4 regions of the Pseudoalteromonas sp. Ld19 genome follow, and region 1 is predicted to be linked to each of the others. Evidence: predicted binding sites of a transcription regulator. Region 1 holds the regulator's gene; each other region holds the start of a gene.
What was found. Region 1 encodes LexA, which represses DNA repair genes until DNA is damaged. Its sites were predicted from a motif close to TACTGTATNNNNATACAGTA; they were not measured.
Positions count from the first base shown of each region.

Region 2: dinB (DNA polymerase IV) is a predicted target of LexA. The motif match lies at 1,578-1,597, and genes of this name have one in related genera.
Region 3: ACJJVZ_RS09685 (SulA-like leucine-rich domain-containing protein) is a predicted target of LexA. The motif match lies at 1,640-1,659, and genes of this name have one in related genera.
Region 4: ruvC (crossover junction endodeoxyribonuclease RuvC) is a predicted target of LexA. The motif match lies at 3,201-3,220, and genes of this name have one in related genera.

Region 1 covers NZ_JBISHA010000016.1:34,836-40,018, reverse strand. Annotated here, with positions in the region: gene ctaD (cytochrome c oxidase subunit I) at 1-706, opposite strand, end outside; gene coxB (cytochrome c oxidase subunit II) at 706-1,848, opposite strand; gene lexA (transcriptional repressor LexA) at 2,447-3,061, opposite strand; gene ACJJVZ_RS04510 (M12 family metallo-peptidase) at 3,360-4,856, shown strand.
Region 2 covers NZ_JBISHA010000017.1:381,770-386,952, reverse strand. Annotated here, with positions in the region: gene ACJJVZ_RS06980 (M17 family metallopeptidase) at 1-383, opposite strand, end outside; gene dinB (DNA polymerase IV) at 514-1,566, opposite strand; gene ACJJVZ_RS06970 (thioesterase family protein) at 1,962-2,396, shown strand; gene ACJJVZ_RS06965 (aldo/keto reductase) at 2,406-3,458, shown strand; gene ACJJVZ_RS06960 (fumarylacetoacetate hydrolase family protein) at 3,714-4,328, opposite strand; gene ACJJVZ_RS06955 (response regulator) at 4,342-5,183, opposite strand, start outside.
Region 3 covers NZ_JBISHA010000018.1:405,447-410,629, forward strand. Annotated here, with positions in the region: gene ACJJVZ_RS09675 (DUF6172 family protein) at 1-178, shown strand, start outside; gene ACJJVZ_RS09680 (YchJ family protein) at 662-1,141, opposite strand; gene ACJJVZ_RS09685 (SulA-like leucine-rich domain-containing protein) at 1,172-1,615, opposite strand; gene ACJJVZ_RS09690 (tetratricopeptide repeat protein) at 1,906-2,370, opposite strand; gene ACJJVZ_RS09695 (NCS2 family permease) at 2,489-3,781, shown strand; gene ACJJVZ_RS09700 (hypothetical protein) at 3,860-4,618, opposite strand; gene cysB (HTH-type transcriptional regulator CysB) at 4,919-5,183, shown strand, end outside.
Region 4 covers NZ_JBISHA010000018.1:324,907-330,089, forward strand. Annotated here, with positions in the region: gene ACJJVZ_RS09305 (ABC transporter ATP-binding protein) at 1-648, shown strand, start outside; gene ACJJVZ_RS09310 (ABC transporter permease) at 638-3,139, shown strand; gene ruvC (crossover junction endodeoxyribonuclease RuvC) at 3,269-3,793, shown strand; gene ruvA (Holliday junction branch migration protein RuvA) at 3,796-4,413, shown strand; gene ruvB (Holliday junction branch migration DNA helicase RuvB) at 4,421-5,183, shown strand, end outside.

The DNA.
Region 1 (5,183 bases):
TGGTCGCAAAGTACTTATCGGTAAGCACCATAGTGACAGCCCCTGCAAGTACGGGCATTACCGCAATTAATAAAAAGGCAGTAATTAACCATGTCCATACAAATAGGGGGAGCTTCATCCATGTCATGCCTGGAGCACGTAAGTTAACTATGGTGACAATTACATTAATAGCCCCCATAATTGAACTTATTCCCATTATATGTACGGCAAATACAAACAACGCCGTATTGTCATTACTGTAAGTTGTAGAGAGCGGAGCATAAAAAGTCCAGCCAAATGCAGGACCACCACCGGGCATAAATAACGATGCTAATAAAATTAAAAACGCAAACGGTAAAATCCAAAAACTCCAGTTATTCATTCTTGGTAGTGCCATATCAGGTGCACCAATCATCAGCGGCACCATCCAATTGGCAAGACCAGTAAAGGCTGGCATTACTGCACCAAATACCATAATTAAACCGTGTACGGTGGTCATTTGATTAAAAAAGTGGGGATCAACCAACTGTAAACCTGGTTGAAATAATTCAGCCCTAATCACCATGGCCATTGCGCCACCAATTAAAAACATGGTCAGCGAAAATATTAAATATAAACTACCTATATCTTTATGATTGGTTGTATAAAGCCAGCGTTTAAATCCTTTTGCAGGGTGATGTGCATGATGCGCTTCATCGGCGTTAGGTTGTTCTACTATGCTACTCATTAGTTCGCCTCCACTTTGGCATCAAGTGCTGTCTGTATTTGACTCGGCTGAATAACATCACCCGTATCGTTACCCCATGCATTACGCTTATAAGTAATAACTGCTGCTAATTGCTTTATAGATAACTGTTTTGCAAAGGCTTGCATTGCAGTGCCTGGGCGGCCATGAATAATTATATCAATGTGATCTTCAATATCCCCTAATACAATTGGACTCCCTTTAAGTGCAGGAAATACACCTGGTAATCCCATGCCCGTAGGCTGATGGCACGCTGCACAATTAGCCATATATACTTGTTCACCCAAAGTCATTAACTCATCTTTAGGTAACGTTTGATCAAGCAGTGCGGCATCTGCCAGCGCAGCTTTCTGCTTAGCCTGCTTTGCATCTACCAACCAGGTTTTAAAATCGGATTCTGATTTTGCAACTACAACCACAGGCATAAAACCATGATCTTTACCGCACAGCTCAGCGCATTGACCCCGGTAAATCCCTTCTTCGTTTATATTGGTCCATGTTTCGTTTATAAACCCAGGATTTGCGTCTTTTTTGACGGCAAAATCGGGCACCCACCACGAGTGAATAACATCGTCTGAGGTCATTAAAAAACGTACTTTTTGGTTTATAGGCAGTACCAGTGGTTTATCTACCTCAAGTAAATAGTTAGGGTTTTTCTGTGCAAGATTAGCAATTTCGTCTTGAGGAGTAGAAAGCATTGAGTAAAACTCAACGTCTTCACCCATGTATTCGTAATGCCATTTCCATTGCGATCCTGTAATTTTAATAGTGAGATCAGCCTTACTGGCATCTTCCATTGCAATTAGAGTTTTAGTGGCCGGTATAGCCATAGCAATTAAAATAACAAACGGAATAGCAGTCCAAAGTATTTCTACTTTCGTGCTTTCGTGAAATTGAGCAGGCACTGCTCCTTTAGATTTGCGGTGATGAATGAGTGCCCAAAACATAATGGCAAACACGATTACCCCAATCACACAACATATGAAAAATATAGTCATGTGCAGCTGATAAACATTATTACTTATATCAGTTACGCCTTTACGCATATTAAATTGGCTATTTGCCAATACTTGCTGCGGAAAAACAAACAGTATAAGCCACAAGGTAGAGCTCAATTTACCCATGTGACGACTCCTTTGATGCTGTTGCGAGTGCAAAGCGAAGAGGCATACGGCTTAAACGCCAATTCGTTATTTTTATTTTTGTATTAATACCCTCGTCCTTATTAAACAATTAGGTATTACACTGCGCTAACCAAGGTTTTATTGTAAATATGTGTATTCTCAAAACTAAAAACAATGAGTTACTGTTAGCCCAGCCCATTAATAATTAGCTAAAGATTAACCAACAAGCAAGTTTTAGTATGAAAATTAAACAAATGATATTAACGGATTAGCAAAAAAACATGTCACTTTTAAAATTTTAAAATGATGCGAACTGAGTTTTGATAGGGGTTACAAATAACATAAGGGGATAAAAGAGGAGTGCAATAAAAATTGTTTAGTAAGGAGCCTTGTAACTAAAAATGCGTACTAAAAAGCACGCATTTATAAAATCACTAATTTAACACTGCATTAATTAGTGATTTATTATAGTGATAAGAAAGTAGCTCAATAACAAGGCTAAAATTATGATACATAGTTGTTCTATATAAATAATTTTTAACGTAGTTAGTGAGTTATTTAATGCGCTAAAATGATCATGTTTTTACTAAAATTGGTATTACATCCAATCAGCGTTACGAATAACCCCAACAGCCAAACCTTCAATATTAAAAGATTCGTTTTCTAAATCGACTTCAATTGCTGAAAAATCATCATTTTCAGCATGCAGCAGTACTTTTCGACCTGCTTTTTCAAAGCGCTTTACAGTTACATCATCATCAACACGTGCAACTACAACTTGCCCATTTTCAGCAACTTGAGTTTTATACACCGCCAATAAGTCGCCATCCATAATACCTATATCTTTCATGCTCATACCGTTAACGCGCAGTAAAAAATCGGCAGCAGGTTTAAACATTAATGGATCAATTTTACAATGACTTTCAACATGCTCTTGCGCCAAAATAGGCTCACCGGCCGCTACTCGGCCAATTAGAGGCAAACCCAATTGCTCAGGTTCTTCTTCAACAAGTTGAATACCTCGGCTTGCGCCTGGCTTCATTTTAATAACACCTTTTTTTGCAAGTGCTTTTAGATGCTCTTCTGCAGCATTGGCACTTTTAAAACCTAGTGTTTGTGCAATCTCTGCACGTGTAGGGGGCATACCAGTGTCTTTAATAAAAACTTTAACTAATTCGAGTATTTGAGCTTGGCGCTTCGTTAATGGTCGCATATAACTGGTTTTCCATACAGTACATTTAACTGTGAGTATATACAGTTAAATAAAAATCGCAAATTTAAATTAAGCTAAACAAACTATGCGATTACCAGCTAATAGCGTTTGTTTTTCATAATTAATAAATCCCCCTTTCACACTTACAAAAACAAAGTCTGGTTACATAAATTAAACAAGTGTATTTTTATATTTACAATAATAGCCTTGTTAAACACACCCCAATGTTAATGGGTTGAAAACAGATTATTAACATGTACACTTTATAAGAACAAAATAAATTCAAAAGGATTATAAAATGAAAAAATACTCACCATTATTTATTGGCCTACTGTTCAGTGGTTATACGCACGCTCAAGTTCCACTTTTTGAAGTTCAATACTCTAACATTTCACAAAGCATGACTGCACAAGCAAGTACTCAATCTCAATTTGGGCAACCACTTTTTGAACTAAGCAGCAACACAGATGCTTTTTTCTTACCTATTAAAGGTAATAATATTGAGTTTATTAAAAGCACAACAAGCTCATCAGCAACAGGTAGTCTAATTTGGGTTGGTAAAAGCTTAGATGGTGACGAAGTTACACTCATCAAATCGGAAAAAGGGATTTCTGGTACGGTAAAAGTAGGCGAACATGTTTACAAATTACAACCAAATAAACACTCTGGTCATAACTTCATTGAACTGGATCCAGCAAAACAACCTGCTGAGCATGCACCCGATTATAAGCAATCTAGCAATAGCAACATAGCTTCAATCAGCGAGCAAATTTTAACGGCACAAAATTACCAAACAGCAATGGCTAGCAATGCACAAAGCGATATTAGCTTATTAGTTTTATATACGCCTGCAGCTGCGCAAAAATCGGGGGATATAAATAGCTTAATTGATCTTGCTGTTGTCGAGACCAACCAAGGTTATCAAAACTCAGGCGTTAACGCTGTTGTTAGCGTAGCTCATGTAAGCCAAATTAATTACACTGAAGCTACAAACTCAGGGACTGATTTAAACCGCTTAGCCGCTAAAAATGATGGCTATATGGATGAAGCCCATACATTACGCGATCAATACGGTGCTGATGTAGTCATATTAGTGAATGATGTAAACGGTTACTGTGGTCAGGCAAAAGCCATTGGTGCAAATGCGAATAGCGCTTTTGCTATGGTCGATTATGACTGTGCAACGGGTTATTACTCTTTTGGTCATGAAATTGGACATTTACAAGGCGCTCGTCATAACCCTGAAAACGATCCATCAACATCTCCATATTCATTTGGACATGGCTATCAGCAACCTCAATCGCAATGGCGTTCAGTAATGGCGTATAATTGCACCAATAATTGTACCCGCATTAATTACTGGTCGAACCCAAACAAATCATACAATGGTGATGTAATGGGAACTTTAGCAGAACATGACAATGCAAGAGTATTAAATTTAACAAATCCAATTATTGCAAACTTTAGATCTTCAACCCCCCCGCCAACAAATGATAATGTACTACAAAATAATCAACCGATTACAGTTAGTGGCGCTAGAAATAGCGAACAGTTGTTTACTTTTGCAGTGCCAAATGGGGCGACGCAAGTTACATTCACAACCTCAGGTGGTAGTGGTGATGTTGATCTACATGTAAAATACAACGCAATTGCATCGAGTAATAACTTTGATTGCCGTCCTTATAAAAACGGAAATAGCGAAAGTTGTAGCGATACTCGTACTGGTAATTACTCTATTATGCTCAAAGGTTTTAATGCCTTTAATAATGTAGAACTAGTCGCTAGTTACCAATAAAAAATATAGCTAATGTAAGCAAGCGTCAAGGTATGGCGACTTGCTTATACCAATTTTATTAAAAACATGATCATTAATTTAATGCAATTGGTATTAAACTTAGTTTAAAGCAAATTCACATTTTACAAATATTACTCACTTCGCTTAATTATAAATCGCCATTACTCAGCTTTATAATCACCCTTTTTACGAATAACAACATTATCTAAAGTTGTTAATGGCTGTTTCGCACGACAAACATTCAATTTAGCCTTATGATAATCTTAAATTTATGAAAATTTAAACGATATTTTAAGTAGCCTGAACTCTGGTTAAGATATTTACTAA
Region 2 (5,183 bases), on a different contig from region 1:
GCACCTAAATAAGCAACTTCCAGCGCATGTTGGTAACGGCTATCAGCATTTAAGTTTGGTAAAAATAATGCAGGATTAACACTGCCCGACGCCTTCGCTTCGTTAATTGCAAGTTTAGCGGCATCAAAATAACGGCGTACGTCGTCGTAATCTCTATTTAAAGGACCCGTTGGCGCAAGAATCACTCTTTTATTTTCAATTACTAATAAAGTAATTTGCTTACCAATACGAGAATCAACTTTTGATTGTGCTAAAACAGCATCTCGTAGTGGATTGTTTGGTAATTGAGAAAAATCATCACTGATAATGATTAATGCATCATGAGATGTACATTCAAGGCTAGCACTTACTGGCTGAGCCAACACGGCTTGTGGATATGCCATAAATAAAGGTCCTGTTAAAAAACATAAGCCTCTATTATCGTCGATTTAAATATTGAAGACCAGCAAGCTGCGACAAGCATTTAGTTTAATTGCTTGTTTATTGGCAACTTGCAGTTACAGGCTTTGCCACTTAATCGAGAATACTAAGCTGTAAATTATGCTCTGGCTGGTTTTTTATACCCACGCCAAGACCTAAAAGCCTTACTGGCTGCTGCACACCTCGTTGATAAGCTTTAGTTAGTAACTGAGTAAAAATTTCAGTATTTAATTGATGGTATGCCTGATCCGCAGAAGTCACTACAAAATTGGCAAATTTAACTTTAACGCTCAGTTTATTAATTCTGTTTTGTAATTGTTGTTTATCTAAACGTACCTTCAACTCCTCTAACAACTTAGGGAGTTGCTCTAGGCATTCTTGTAAGCTGTTTTTATTGTATTCATAAGTATGCTCAACACTTAACGATTTTCTAATTCGATTGGTAGAGACTTTACCAACATATTCACCCGCACACTTTTGATAAAGAGAAACACCAAAGTTACCTACATGCTGCTGCATCCAATTTACGCCTTTTTCGCGCACATCTTTGCCGGTGTATAACCCTTTTAAATTGAGTTTTTCGAGCGTTACTTTCCCCACCCCAGGAATTTTACCCAGTGGTAACTGCGCTAAAAAACCATCAACTTCATTGGGTAATACTACAAATTGCCCGTTGGGCTTATTTTCGTCACTCGCTATTTTGGCAATAAACTTAATTGGCGCAATTCCTGCTGATGCAGTCAGCCCAGTTGCATTGTAAATATCGGCTCTTATTTGTTGTGCAATAAGCGTAGCACTGCCTTTACAGGCGGCACTATTTGTTACATCAAGGTAAGCTTCATCAAGGGAAAGTGGCTCAATTAAATCTGTGTAGTGGTTAAATACTTCGCGTATTTGGTTTGAGGCCTCTTTATAAACAGCCATACGTCCGGGTACAATCACTAAATCGGGGCATAATTGTTTAGCATGGTAATTAGACATGGCAGAGCGTACACCATATTCTCTAGCAAGGTAATTAGCGGTTGAAAGTACACCTCGCCGGCTATTACCGCCGATTGCCAACGGTACATTAGCAAGCTCAGGATTGTCGCGCATTTCTACTGCGGCGTAAAAACAATCCATATCTATGTGAATAAACTTTTTCATCGCTACAAAATAACTGTTTATTTATACAGTCATTATTATGCAAACACTTTTAATATGCAAGCGCCTAGCTAATCTAAAATGACTGCTTAAATCGCCTCGTTTTTTTAAAGCAATACAGCCAAAAAGCAAATTCAAGTAAAAACCCTGCGGCAAGTAAACACACTCCTCCCGAGAGATTTCCCATTGCATAACAAATAAACGACATAATAAAAATTAAACATGCTAGAACCCAATTAACTACTTGTTGCATATGCGTTTCTCCTATTTATATAACATAACTGTAGACCTTAATTTAAATAGGCACAATGATTAGCTAAAAATGCCATATTAATTACCTTGAGGTCATAACTTCATATTGATAACCTAAGTGCTTTAAAATTAAGAGCTATAAGTTTATGCAAACGTTTAAAGATCAATATCCTATTCATACTGATATTACCGTAGCTTGGGCTGACATGGATGCCCTCCAACACGTTAATAACGTGGTTTACTTACGTTATTTTGAAATAGCTCGAATAGACTTTTTAAACAAAATAAACCTATTTGATACAATTACCCCAAGCGGTATTGGTCCAGTTATAAGCGAAAACAATGTGCGCTATAAACGCCCAGTTACTTTTCCAGATACACTTACTGTCGGTGTTACCATCACTGACATTAAAGAAGATCGCTTTATGATGAATTACACTGTATTTAGCCATGCACAAAATGCGATAACCACTACGGGTAATTCAAAAGTGGTTATGTTTGACTTTACAACAGGGCAAAAAGCGCTAATTACTGAGCCTCTTTTATCAGCTCTAACCACCCATGCTCAACCTAATAACTAAGGAAGTTTTATGCAATATAGTCCACTTGGTAGCAGTGGTGTAGACGTATCTCGAGTGTGTTTAGGCAGTATGACTTGGGGTTTACAAAATACTCAGCGCGATGCCGATGAACAAATAGCTTACGCACTCTCTAAAGGCGTCAATTTTATTGATACCGCCGAAATGTATGCGGTGCCGCCCTCTCCCGATACATATGGAAAAACAGAGCAAATTATTGGCGACTGGTTTTCACGTAATCAGCAAAAACGTAGCGATATAATTCTCGCCACAAAAATAGCGGGAAATGGCTTATCGTGGGTGAGAGGCGGCGGTAATATTACTCGTCAATCGGTTATTGAAGCTGTTGATGAGTCACTTAAACGCTTACAAACAGACTATATTGATTTATATCAGCTACATTGGCCCAATCGCTCTACGCCTCATTTTGGTAGGCAATGGCCTGGTATGCTTAAATTTACAAACGTAAATACACAAGAACATCAAGCTGGCATGCTGGATATTTTAGAAGGTTTAAACGACTGCGTAAAAGCCGGAAAAATTAAACACTGCGGTTTATCTGACGACACACCTTGGGGGATAAGCCAATTTTTAAACTTGGCAAAAGAGCATAATTTGCCTCGTATGGTATCTATTCAAAACGAGTTTAGCTTAGCGCATACCAAAGATTGGCCCTATTTAATTGAGCAATGTGTGCATGAGGATATTGCTTACTTACCATGGTCACCTTTAGCCGCCGGTTTATTAACAGGTAAATACTTAAATGGTGCTCGCCCAGAAGGTTCTCGCTGGACCTTTATGCAGCGTAACGGTATTTTTAGAGATACACCAAACGCAGAGCAAGCGACTAAACAATATGTTGAGCTGGCGCATGCTAATAATATAACGCCAGCACAGCTTGCACTCGCATGGTGTAATCAAGTAGACGGTGTAACGTCGTCTATTATTGGTGCAACAAGTATGGCGCAATTAAAAGAAGATATTGATGCATTTGATATTACGCTAAGTGATGACGTGCTAACTGGCATTGATACTATTTTTAGAAATAATCCGATGCCGTATTAGGGCTTGTTGACCTTTGTGGATTGAAATTTGTTCAATCTAAGGACGATTTAATCGCGGCGCGAGGTTTGTAATCTATAGTCTAAGTAAGAAGAGAGCAACAAAGAGTTAACCGTCCCTAAAGAGAATCCAAAGGGCAGCGCATGTTTGGTATTTATGCTGCAAAATCAGTCACGGCAGGTCAATACGCCCCAATGTAAGTCTGCTGATTTAAAACAGATAATTAAATGATATTTAATTATCTGTTTAGTTACCTATTTAACTTGCTTGCCAGTGATGCTCTAGTAAACACTGATCATTGGCATAAAGCGCGACAGCAAAAATACTTTTCGCGGTTACCTCCCCTACACCTGAAGGTGTGCCTGTCATGATCACATCACTATCTTCTAAGCTCATAAACTCGCTGATATTTTGTAAAATAGATTCAGGGTTATGTAACATAAAATGAGTATCACCTTGCTGAATAACAGCATTATTAATTTTAAGTTCAAACGTAAAATGCTGCATTGCATCTGTTAACTCTACAAAGTTAGTTAGAATAACTGAGCCGTCAAATGCTTTAGCTCGCTCCCAAGGGAGCCCTTTATTTTTTAATTTACTTTGTACTGTACGCTTAGTTAAATCAAGGCCTAACCCAACACCTACAAACTTTTTATTTTTTACAACAAAACATAGCTCTGTTTCATAGTGCAGCGTATCGCCGTTATGAGCCGAATTTAATCGCGTGGTAATTGCACTATTTGGCTTATTGAATAACACCATTTGATCTGGTGTTTCATTATTTAACTCCGCAATGTGCGCAGTGTAATTTCGACCAACACAGACTACTTTTGATGGCGTTAATTCTTCAGATACTAACTTTATTGAATGCATATAAATAATATCCCTATGAGCTAATAAGCGTTTCAAGTAAGCTCAAATTAATAGGTTTTAGTAAAACATGGTCAATATTTAAATCTTTTATCTCTTTAGGATCAGGCTCTGCACCACTTACAATTACCAAGCGTAACTCAGGGTAACGCTCATTAATTTGCTGGCCTAAATCAACCCCTCGCCCATCAGGCAGGTGCATATCTAACAATACTTTATTAAATTGCTGATCGTGATTGAGTATTTGTAAACATTGCGCACAACTCGATGCTATCACGGTTTCCACACCTAAACTTTCTAAAAGCAACTGTGTTATTTGCGCTGCATCATGGTCATCTTCAACAAGTAAAAAACGCTGTTTTTTTTCTGTTAAGCCTTTATCACCGTTTATATCTTTAGCTTTAGGCGCGTGCTCTGGCGCCATTAAGTAATCTTGTAAGCATTGATATAAAGCGGCACTATCAACCGGCTTTGGTATTACATCATTAAAACCAAGTGCTGCCAGCTCCTCATGTATCCCTTTCATCGTTGCAGCCGTCAGCGCGATTATTGGGCCTTTATAACCCATTTTTCTAAGCTCTATAGTAGCTTCTTTGCCGCCCATTACAGGCATATGAATATCAATAAAAATAATATCATAAGGCGCTTTATACGCATCCGCGATGCGTACTTTTTCAAGTGCTTGCTGACCATGCTCTGCATAATCAACCCTCGCACCACAAGAGCTGATCATGTGCCCTACTAGCATGCGTAAATCACGTAAATCATCAACAACTAATACACGGCCACTTACTTTACAAGGAGCTAATTTACTGTGTAACTGCGGCGCACTACTAAAGTTAAGAACTTGTCGCTCTA
Region 3 (5,183 bases), on a different contig from region 1:
TTATTGGGCATTTGACTGTAAGTTTGGTAACACAGCTGAAGATGCGCAAGTTGTGCACGTAGCTGAATTAAGTAACCAAATTGGTGAAATTGAAAAGCAGGGTTTGACCTCTTTCTATGTAGAGGTTTTAGCACGACCAGCTCAGCGTCAACAGTTAGACTTAGATGATGACGAATAATATTTAGTCAGTATTCGAAATTATAAAATGGGCCCAAGTGGCTCATTTTTTGTTTTACGCTATAAATATTAGGTGTGGAGCGTTTATTGGTTGTTAACTAAAACAGAGGAGGCATGTTTAAATAATACCAATCCGCAATAATACTTAATCAATTTGAGGGATTAAATCTGACGCTAACTTCGTTAAAAATTTCTGATGATATAGAACAACTAAATAACAAATTTTTTGCCTTGTTATCGACATGATTTCCTTCCCTCAAAATAGATCACTTTATTAAGCGAATCGGTATAAGCAAGTTTGGTGCGCTGGTAAATGTAGCGTTTAAGCTCTAACTACATACTGCAATAATTGACATAAACATAAACATAAACATAAATAAGGTAGCTACAAGAGTAGAGGAGGGCTTAAGTGTATTTATATCAATAAAGGACTGTTTATAATCAACAATCCTTACTTATGTAAATGGTTAAATAAAATTATATATTACACACTGTGGCATTTTTTGTACTTCTTATTACTACCACATGGGCAATCATCATTTCTACCCACCTTAATATCCGTAACTGGAAATATAGTGCCATCTAAATAACGCCATTGAGCATTTTCTTTAATGAATTGCGATTTTTCGTGAAGTTCACAAAACAGACTTTGGTAAAAGTACTGAGCTTTAAATTCTACTTCGCCTTTATCTTCGTCATGGTGTGCGCTAATGACATCAAGATTTATAAATCGACAGCTGTTAGCAAAATCTTTTATTTCTTTAACAGGATTTTCAGCTTGTTTTTCACTTGCATAGGTTTGGTAAACATATTTTGCATTTTTAAGTACATAAGCCGTATAACGCGAACGCATTAGTTGTTCAGGAGTCTGAGCTTGTTGTTTTGCTAAATGAAGAGGTTCGCAGCAGTCTGCATATTCTTGCTGGCTGCCACATAAACAGCTTATAGAGTTCAGTGAGTTCATAGTTGTTCTACACAGTATAAAAGCGTTAGTTTAACAAGCTTGTTGGCTATGGGGTATCTTTGTAATTTGAATATTATTTGTAAAACAGTAAAGTTTTGTTCGTGTTTTACTCAAATCTAAAGATAAGCTATTAAGTAACTGGTTATTTACTATGTCTGTCCATGTAATTACTGCTGAAAAATTACCGTTATGTAACGCCGAATTTAATACATACTCTAAATTGACTAGGTGCTTTTGTCTAATAACAAGTAATTTACTTGTATCAATAGAGCATGAATCAAGTAATGCTTTACTAGGTACGTTATCCGGTGCGATTAATAATGTCCAAGCGTTTAGATTATTGTACTGATGTAGCACCTTTAATAACTCAAATGTCGCAGATATCTCATCTTCAATCTGAATTAAATTAACACAATCACTTTTATCGTCTTGCTGGTAGCTTTTAACTGTTCTAATTGTAATAGGCTGTAACATCTTAATTATCTCACTGGGTTTATATACAGTATTTATATACAGTAGTTTATACAGTGCTTTTGCGCAAGTATTATTTGCTATTTATTTGTACAGTTATTCTTTTTTAAATATTCAATTAGATTTAATTTTTAAGTAGGTCTTTGATAATTAATGTTTTTATATTTTATACCACTTCTGGCTTAAATTTTAATTATAGAGTGCTATTGCTACTATGACTTAGCCAGCAGGTGGTTGCAGCGTTTCTTACGGTGACTTTATACAGGTGTTTTATGAATAAAATACGTAGATGATTATTCTGTAGGGGAAGTATGAGAGATCAAATGAGAAAACTGCAGCTGGTGAATTTGCTCATACAAACTAGCAGCATAACATTGTGCATCTTTAAAGCGTTTGGTCTCAATATGTTTACGTAGATCGGCTAAAGCCGCCGTCGCAGGTTCATGACCTTGACTACTTGATAAGCTTAGCCATGCTGCAGCATGAAAAACACTTTGCGGTACGCCTTGCCCTTTAACAAAAAACAGTCCCAAATAAAATTGTGCTCGGTGATCTCCCGACATAGCAGCCAAACGCATCCATTTTGCGGCAAGTGGATGTTGGTCATTTTTTAAATAATATAGTGCCTTATTAAGAGAGCTTTGCGGGCGATCCTCATTATTTGGCGCTAAATTAGCATTATTAGGTTGCGTTACAAAAGACAATATATTGTCTAATTGTTGCTCTAAATTCTGACCTGTTGGTGTTGTATTTATCATATTCGTCTTTTTGTTATCTTAGCTACTTCAATAGTTTAGTATACCGCAAGGTAAAATGTCCTGTAAAAAATTATTTTTATGATAAAATCTCGTCACTTTTTATTATCATAAGTTTATTATGCTCGAAGCCTTATTTAAAATTAATGAAAATGGTTCCTCGGTTCGCCGTGAGTGTATCGCTGGTGTAACTACATTTATAACCATGGTTTATATCGTGTTTGTGAATCCTGCAATGTTAGCTGAAGCAGGAATGGATCAAGGAGCAGCCTTTGTCGCTACATGTATTGCTGCTGCTATTGGTTGTTTTATTATGGGTTTATGGGCTAATTATCCATTAGCACTTGCGCCTGGTATGGGATTGAATGCCTTTTTTACTTACGGTGTTGTGCTGGGAATGGGGTATACGTGGCAAGCCGCATTAGGTGCTGTGTTTATGTCGGGCTGTATATTTCTATTTTTAAGCTTATTTAAAGTTCGAGAGTGGATCATTAATGCGATTCCCTTAGTTTTAAAACAGGCTATTGCAACAGGTATTGGTGCATTCTTAGCGCTAATTGCGCTTAAAAATGCAGGGATCATCATCGCGAGTCCAGCAACTTTAGTCCAGCTAGGCGATATAACATCAGCGGGCCCATTGTTAGCTATTTTTAGCTTCTTTATTATTGCAGCACTTTTATATCGCGATTTTAAAAGTGGTGTTTTAATTAGCATTTTATTGGTGACTGTTATAGCACTAGGTTTAGGGCTTGTTGAATATCATGGTGTGGTTGCTATGCCGCCTTCTATTGTTCCTACCTTTATGCAGCTTGATTTTGGTGCGGCACTTGAGCTTTCAATGCTCAGTGTTATTTTTGCATTTTTGTTTGTTGATTTATTTGATACTTCAGGGACATTAGTCGCTGTAACACAAAAAGCGGGATTGGCTGATGAAAAGGGCAATATGCCTCGCTTAGGACGAGCATTGAGTGCAGACAGCACTGCCACAATTGCAGGTGCAATGTTGGGTACTTCAACAACAACATCTTATATCGAGTCGGTTGCAGGTGTATCTGTAGGTGGGCGAACAGGCTTAACCGCTGTTGTTGTTGGTATTTGCTTTTTACTAATGATGTTTTTTGCACCACTTGCGCAGATGGTGCCTATTTACGCAACGGCTGGAGCCATTTTATATGTGGCTGTATTAATGCTGCAAAATCTGAAATTTGTAAATTGGGATGACATGACCGATGCTATTCCGGTGACTGTTGTATTATTAATGACGCCATTAACTTTTTCTATTGCACATGGTATTGCACTGGGTTTTATATCGTATACTGCAGTTAAAGTGCTGTGTGGCAAGCGAGATGAAGTCTCAATTAGTGTCTGGATTTTAACTGTGTTATTTGTTGTTAAGTTTGCGTTTTTGTCGTGATAGATGCTGATGAATATTAACAACTGACCATAAAAAAGCCCATATAATTGTATGGGCTTAACTAAAAAAGATAAATGCTTACCATTTCTTTTTAGGGGCAAATAATACATCTAAATCGTCTTGCTCTTGCTCATTTTTCTTTTTAAGTGCTGTGGCGTTCGAAGCTCTAAGCTCAACACTTATCGCCTCTAAATAACCCTCAACTTCTTGAAGCTTTGCTGTTACGTACTCATCAGCGAATGAAACAGAGTTTAATGTTGCATAGGCTTTTTCAAAATATTGCCTTGCAGAGCCAACCATGCTCGCCGCTTGTGCAGATACGCCACGTTTAATTTGACTTTCTATGTTTATTCTAAGCTGAAGCCTTTCAAGACGTTTGTCTTCTCCTGAAAAAACTTGGCTATCAACTCTACCCTTAGCATGCTCTGATCGTAAAATTGCACGTAGTTTTTTAATACCTTGAATAAGGCCAACAAGCTGTTTATCGTTACTTGGGATAGATAGTGCATCACTATTATTACCTTGAACATTACTTGCTAGATGTTCTTTTGCCTCGGTTAAACGGTTTTTTAGTGCTTTAGAGCTCGGCGAGTTAATAACCATGGTATTAAGTGCTTCATAAATACGTCGTTGCAACACTTTTATAATATGTTCTGATAATGGAATATTAGCATTATTCATTAATGCTTCTTCGGTTTCTTCTATTATCGCTTTTTGTTTTGTAAGCTCTTTTCGACGTTTGCCTTCTTGCTTTTCTTTGTGTTGCTGAACGGCATTAACCCAAAGCGCAATCACAATCAGTGCAACTATAAGCACTATTATAATAGAAACGATCATGTTGTAATTCTCGGATTCATAAGCTAATTAATTAATCTTACATTAAATATATGGTAACGGGGTAGTTTTACAATAATTAACTTAAAAATAGACTAATAATGTATTGAAAGTCTACGTAATTATAAGATAAATCGGAATAATCATTGCTACCTGAAGTATATTTATTGTGCTAGCCTTGAGCTCCAGACGTATAAATGCAAACGCACTGGCCTAAAACTACGATTAAAGTAGAATAATGCTTGGACATAACACCTATTGCCTTTATATATAATATGAATAACAACGTTAAAATATGCAGCCATGAAATTACAACAACTCAGATACATAGTAGAAGTACAAAATCATAAACTAAATGTTTCAGCCACTGCTGAGAGCTTATTTACCTCACAGCCCGGCATTTCTAAACAAGTACGAATGCTAGAGGATGAGTTAGGAGTACAAATATTTGGTCGCAGCGGTAAACATTTAACGCATGTAACGAGTGCGGGTAAAGAAATTATTCATATATCACGTGAAATCTTATCGAAGGTCGAAGGTATAAAAGCAGTCGCAAATGAACATACGC
Region 4 (5,183 bases), on a different contig from region 1:
GAAGGTGAGCTGCCCATCCTCAGCGACATCAGCTTTAATGTCAAGCATGGTGAGTCTGTTGCTATTGTTGGTACGTCGGGCTCTGGTAAATCTACGTTACTCAGTTTATTAGCAGGGCTGGATACTGCCAGCAGCGGAGAGGTGTTTTTAGACGGCGAGCCATTGCACAATTTAGATGAAGAAGAACGTGCTGCACTGCGCGCGGCTAAAATTGGATTTGTGTTTCAATCGTTTATGTTAGTACAAAGCTTAACGGCACTTGAAAACGTGATGCTGCCAGCAGAGCTTGCTGGTGAAAGTGATGCAAAAGAGCAAGCAATTGCATTACTTGAAAAAGTAGGCTTGAGCCATCGTATTGATCATTACCCGTCGCAGCTCTCTGGCGGTGAGCAACAACGTGTTGCTATTGCGCGAGCATTTATTGGTACACCTAAAATATTGTTTGCTGATGAGCCTTCGGCTAACTTAGACAGCAAAAACGGTAAAATGATTGAATCCTTATTATTTGATTTAAATACGCAACACGGCACCACGCTTATTTTGGTGACTCACGATGAAGGGCTTGCACAAAAATGTGAGCACATTATTCAAATAGAAGCGGGTTTACTGGTAAAAAGCCAAGTAGAGGACGTTGCTAATGTGGGTTAAGTTAGCGCTTAAATTATTTTCGCGAGAATTTCGCCGTGGTGAGCTCACGGTCATAAGCGCGGCTATCGCCCTTGCTGTTTTAACTGTGCTTACACTGTCTATGGTTACTGAGCGAATAGGGCAAAGTATTGCGCAAAAAAGCAGTGCGTTTATTGCAGCAGACCGTGTACTTGCAAGCGATCATGTTCTCGACACCGCTTTTATTACTCAAGCACAAAGCCAAAATTTAAAAACGGCGCAAATGGTGTATTTCGACACTATGTTGTTTGCCGATGATGAAATGCAGTTTAGCTCAGTAAAAGCGGCATCTAATGCGTATCCGCTAAAAGGGCAGTTAAAAGTTAAAGATACCCTAACCGGCGAAACTAAAGTTGCTAATAGCGGGCCAACGCCGGGTAATGTGTGGCTAAGTGAATCGGTATTTTACAGTTTAAATATTGATATAGGCGCGCAAGTAGAACTTGGCGCGGCATTATTTAATGTTTCAAAAGTTATTGTAGAAGAGCCCGATGCGCCATTTAATGTATTTTCGAGCAGCCGTCGTGTGCTTATTAATATTGACGATGTGGCAAAAACCGAAGTTGTGCAGCCGGGTAGTCGTGTTTATTACCGCCAACTTTATGCCGGTAGTGAGGCCGACATAAATAGCTTTTACGAGTGGCTTAAACCACAAATGAAAGAAAACCAACAATGGTATGGCGTTAAAGACCGTCAATCACCTATTTCAAACAGCTTAAACCGCGCAGAGAGTTTTTTATTACTTGCCGGCCTATTAGGTATTATTTTGGCTGCAGTGGCTATAGCCGTTTCAGCAAAACGTTATTGTGAACGCCAATACGACCCAGTAGCGATGATGAAAACGCTAGGCGGTAGCCGCTCAATGATCCGCAAAATATACATGCTGCATTTATTGCTTGTGTGTGCAATGTCGGTAAGTATAGGGTTGTTAATTGGTTATGGCTTGCAAGAAATAGCAACAAGTTACTTATCAAAAAGTATGGGCACAAAGTTACCCTTAGGTGGCTTTAAACCTTGGCTGGTGGCTATAAGCACTGGCGTAATTTGTGCCGTTATGTTTTCTATCAAACCGTTATTCGATTTATTCGATATTCCACCGCTCAGAGTGCTGCGTCGTAACTTAGGCGACAAGTTGGCAGTGAGTCGTGTGCATTTAGGCATGAGTGCGCTAACCGTGTTTTTATTGATGTGGTTATTTAGTAACAACATAAAAATAACGCTTATTTTGTTTATCTCCACACTTGCGCTAATTGGTGTGCTGTTTTTAGTATCTAAATTAATATTTGGTGGTGGTCGAAAATTAGGATTAAAGCCAGGTAACAGTTGGTCGCTTGCAATTGCGTCTATTCAAAAGCGTGCAAATGTGAACGCGGTACAGTTAATTAGTTTTTCGTTAGCGATTAAATTACTGCTGTTTTTAGTGGTACTTAAAAACGATATGATAGCTGATTGGCAATCACAACTCCCTGCCGATGCGCCTAATGCATTTTTAGTTAATATTACGCAAAATGAGCTTGGGCCAATTAATGAGTATTTAGCACAAAAAGACATTCAGGTCTCAGAGTTTTATCCTACTATTCGTGGGCGCGTAAATGCGGTAAACGGCGAGTTGGTAGCGCGTTCTGTATCGCTGCAAGACAACGAGAAAAAAGACGAAGAAGCACGTGCTGGTATTGGCCGTGAGCTAAACCTTACGTGGCTTAAAGATGTACCAGACCAAAACGAAGTAACACAAGGCACGTGGTTTGGCGAGAATGCGATGGCTGAAGCTTCAGTAGAGGAGTCGATGCTTGAGCGTTTAGATGTTGAGATAGGCGATACGCTTACATTTTTAATTGGTGCGCAGTCGTTCGATGCTAAAATTACCAGTGTGCGCAAAGTTAATTGGGCCACGCTTAAACCCAACTTTTTTATTATTTTAAGCCCCGATGTACTTGCAGATTTTCCAGCAACGTATATTTCGTCGGTGCGTATAAACCCAGATCAAAAGCGTGGTTTTAGCCAGTTATTGCGTACTTATCCTACTATTACAGCGATTGATATTGATAACTTTGTTAAGCAAATACAAACAACTATTTCGCAAGTATCACTTGCCATTGGTTTTGTACTTGCAATTGTAGTGCTGTGTGGCGCGCTTGTACTTATATCGCAAGTTCAAGCTAGTTTAGGTGAGCGTATGCAAGAAATTGTAATACTCAGAACACTTGGCGCTAAAAGCCGGTTAATTAAAAACGCGACCTTGTATGAGTTTTTATTATTAGGCGGTTTAGCCGGTTTAGTTGCAGCATTTTTTAGCGACATAGCGCTTTTAATTGTACAGCAACAAATGTTCGATTTAGCAGGTAAGTTACATCCGCATATATGGATTATTGGGCCGGTAGCTGGCGGCGTATTTGTAGCGGGTTTAGGCTATTTAATGATTGCCCGAACACTCAAACAAAACACCCAAGGACTAGTGCGCGCCCTAGGGTAAACTTAAACTAACATGCTCTTTCAAATGCCCACCTAACACGTGGGCATTTTTGTTTTCTTTGTACTGGTAATTTATACAGTGCTCTGGCATTATTAGCGTAATTTAAAAATAATAACAATGGAGCGCTGTTTGGCCATTATTTTAGGGATCGATCCTGGTTCACGTTTGACTGGGTATGGCGTTGTTGCCCACCAAGGCTCTAAATTTACATACTTAGGGAGTGGCTGTATTAAGTTAGCCGATCATCCTTTTCCGGTTAGGCTTAAAATGATCTACCAAGGTATAACACAGCTTATTGAACAGTTTTCGCCAGAAACCTTTGCCATTGAAAAAGTATTTATGGCGCACAACCCCGATTCAGCTTTAAAACTAGGCCAAGCTAGAGGCGCCGCGATTGTGGGCGCTGCAATGGCGGATTTACCTGTATTTGAATACTCAGCTAGGCAAATTAAGCAAGCGGTAGTCGGTAACGGTGGCGCTGATAAAACACAAGTGCAACACATGGTAAAAAATATTTTAAAACTACCCGGTACGCCACAGGCCGATGCAGCTGATGCACTCGCTATTGCGATTTGCCATGCTCACTCAGAACAAAATTTAATTAAACTAGCGGGTAGCGCAAGCAAAACCGTTAGAGGACGTTTAAGGAAATAACTATGATAGGCCGCTTAAATGGTATTTTAGTCGAAAAACAGCCACCAGAAATATTACTTGAAGTAAGTGGTGTCGGTTACGAAGTACAAATGCCAATGACCTGTTTTTACGATTTACCAAAAATTGGTGAAAACGCGATTGTTTATACGCACTTTGTAGTACGTGAAGATGCTCAACTGTTATTTGGTTTTAATAATAAAGTTGAGCGTGCCTTGTTTAGAGAGCTATTAAAAGCAAATGGCGTAGGGCCAAAACTTGGCTTAGCTATTTTATCGGGCATGTCGGCAAAACAATTTGTAAGTTGTGTAAATAACGAAGACTCAACATCGCTTGTTAAATTACCCGGTGTAGGTAAAAAAACGGCCGAGCGTTTAGTACTCGAAATGAAAGACAGGCTAAAAGATTGGGGTAATGATTTATTTACGCCATTTAGCGACAGCGCAGTAATAGAGCCAATGAGCGATTCGACAATTGCTAATAATGCCGCCGATGATGCCGTATCGGCACTGCTTGCATTAGGTTATAAATTGCCACAAGCTCAAAAAGCCGTAAAATCGATAAGTAAACCCGATATGTCTACTGAGGTTCTTATTAGAGAATCTTTAAAATCTATGTTGTGAGTAACCCATGATTGAAGCGGATCGCTTAATTGACGCGACTGAAAAAACAAATGAAGATTCTATAGATCGTGCAATAAGGCCAAAACTTTTAGCCGACTACAGAGGTCAGCCTCATGTTAAGCAGCAAATGGAAATTTTTATTGAAGCTGCTCGCACCCGTGGTGAAGCGCTCGATCATTTATTGATATTTGGCCCACCGGGCTTGGGTAAAACCACGCTCGCAAACATTGTCGCCAACGAATTACACGTAAGTATTAAAACAACATCCGGCCCAGTACTTGAAAAAGCAGGCGATTTAGCAGCGTTGCTCACTAATTTAGAAGAAGGCGATGTACTGTTTATTGATGAAATACACAGGCTCAGCCCGCAAGTTGAAGAAATACTTTATCCCGCAATGGAAGACTACCAGCTTGATATAATGATTGGTGAAGGCCCTGCTGCGCGCTCCATTAAATTAGACTTACCTGCATTTACACTTATTGGTGCTACTACGCGAGCAGGCTCGCTCACATCGCCACTGCGTGACCGTTTTGGTATTGTACAGCGATTAGAGTTTTACTCAGTAGAAGATTTATCGCACATAGTAGGGCGCTCAGCACATTATCTTGATTTAGAAATGTGTGATGATGGCGCAACTGAAATTGCTCAGCGATCGCGTGGTACACCACGTATTGCAAACCGCTTACTACGTCGCGTACGCGATTACACACAAGTAAAATCTGATGGTACAGTAAACGCCGAAGTAGCAAAGCAAGCGCTTGATATGATTG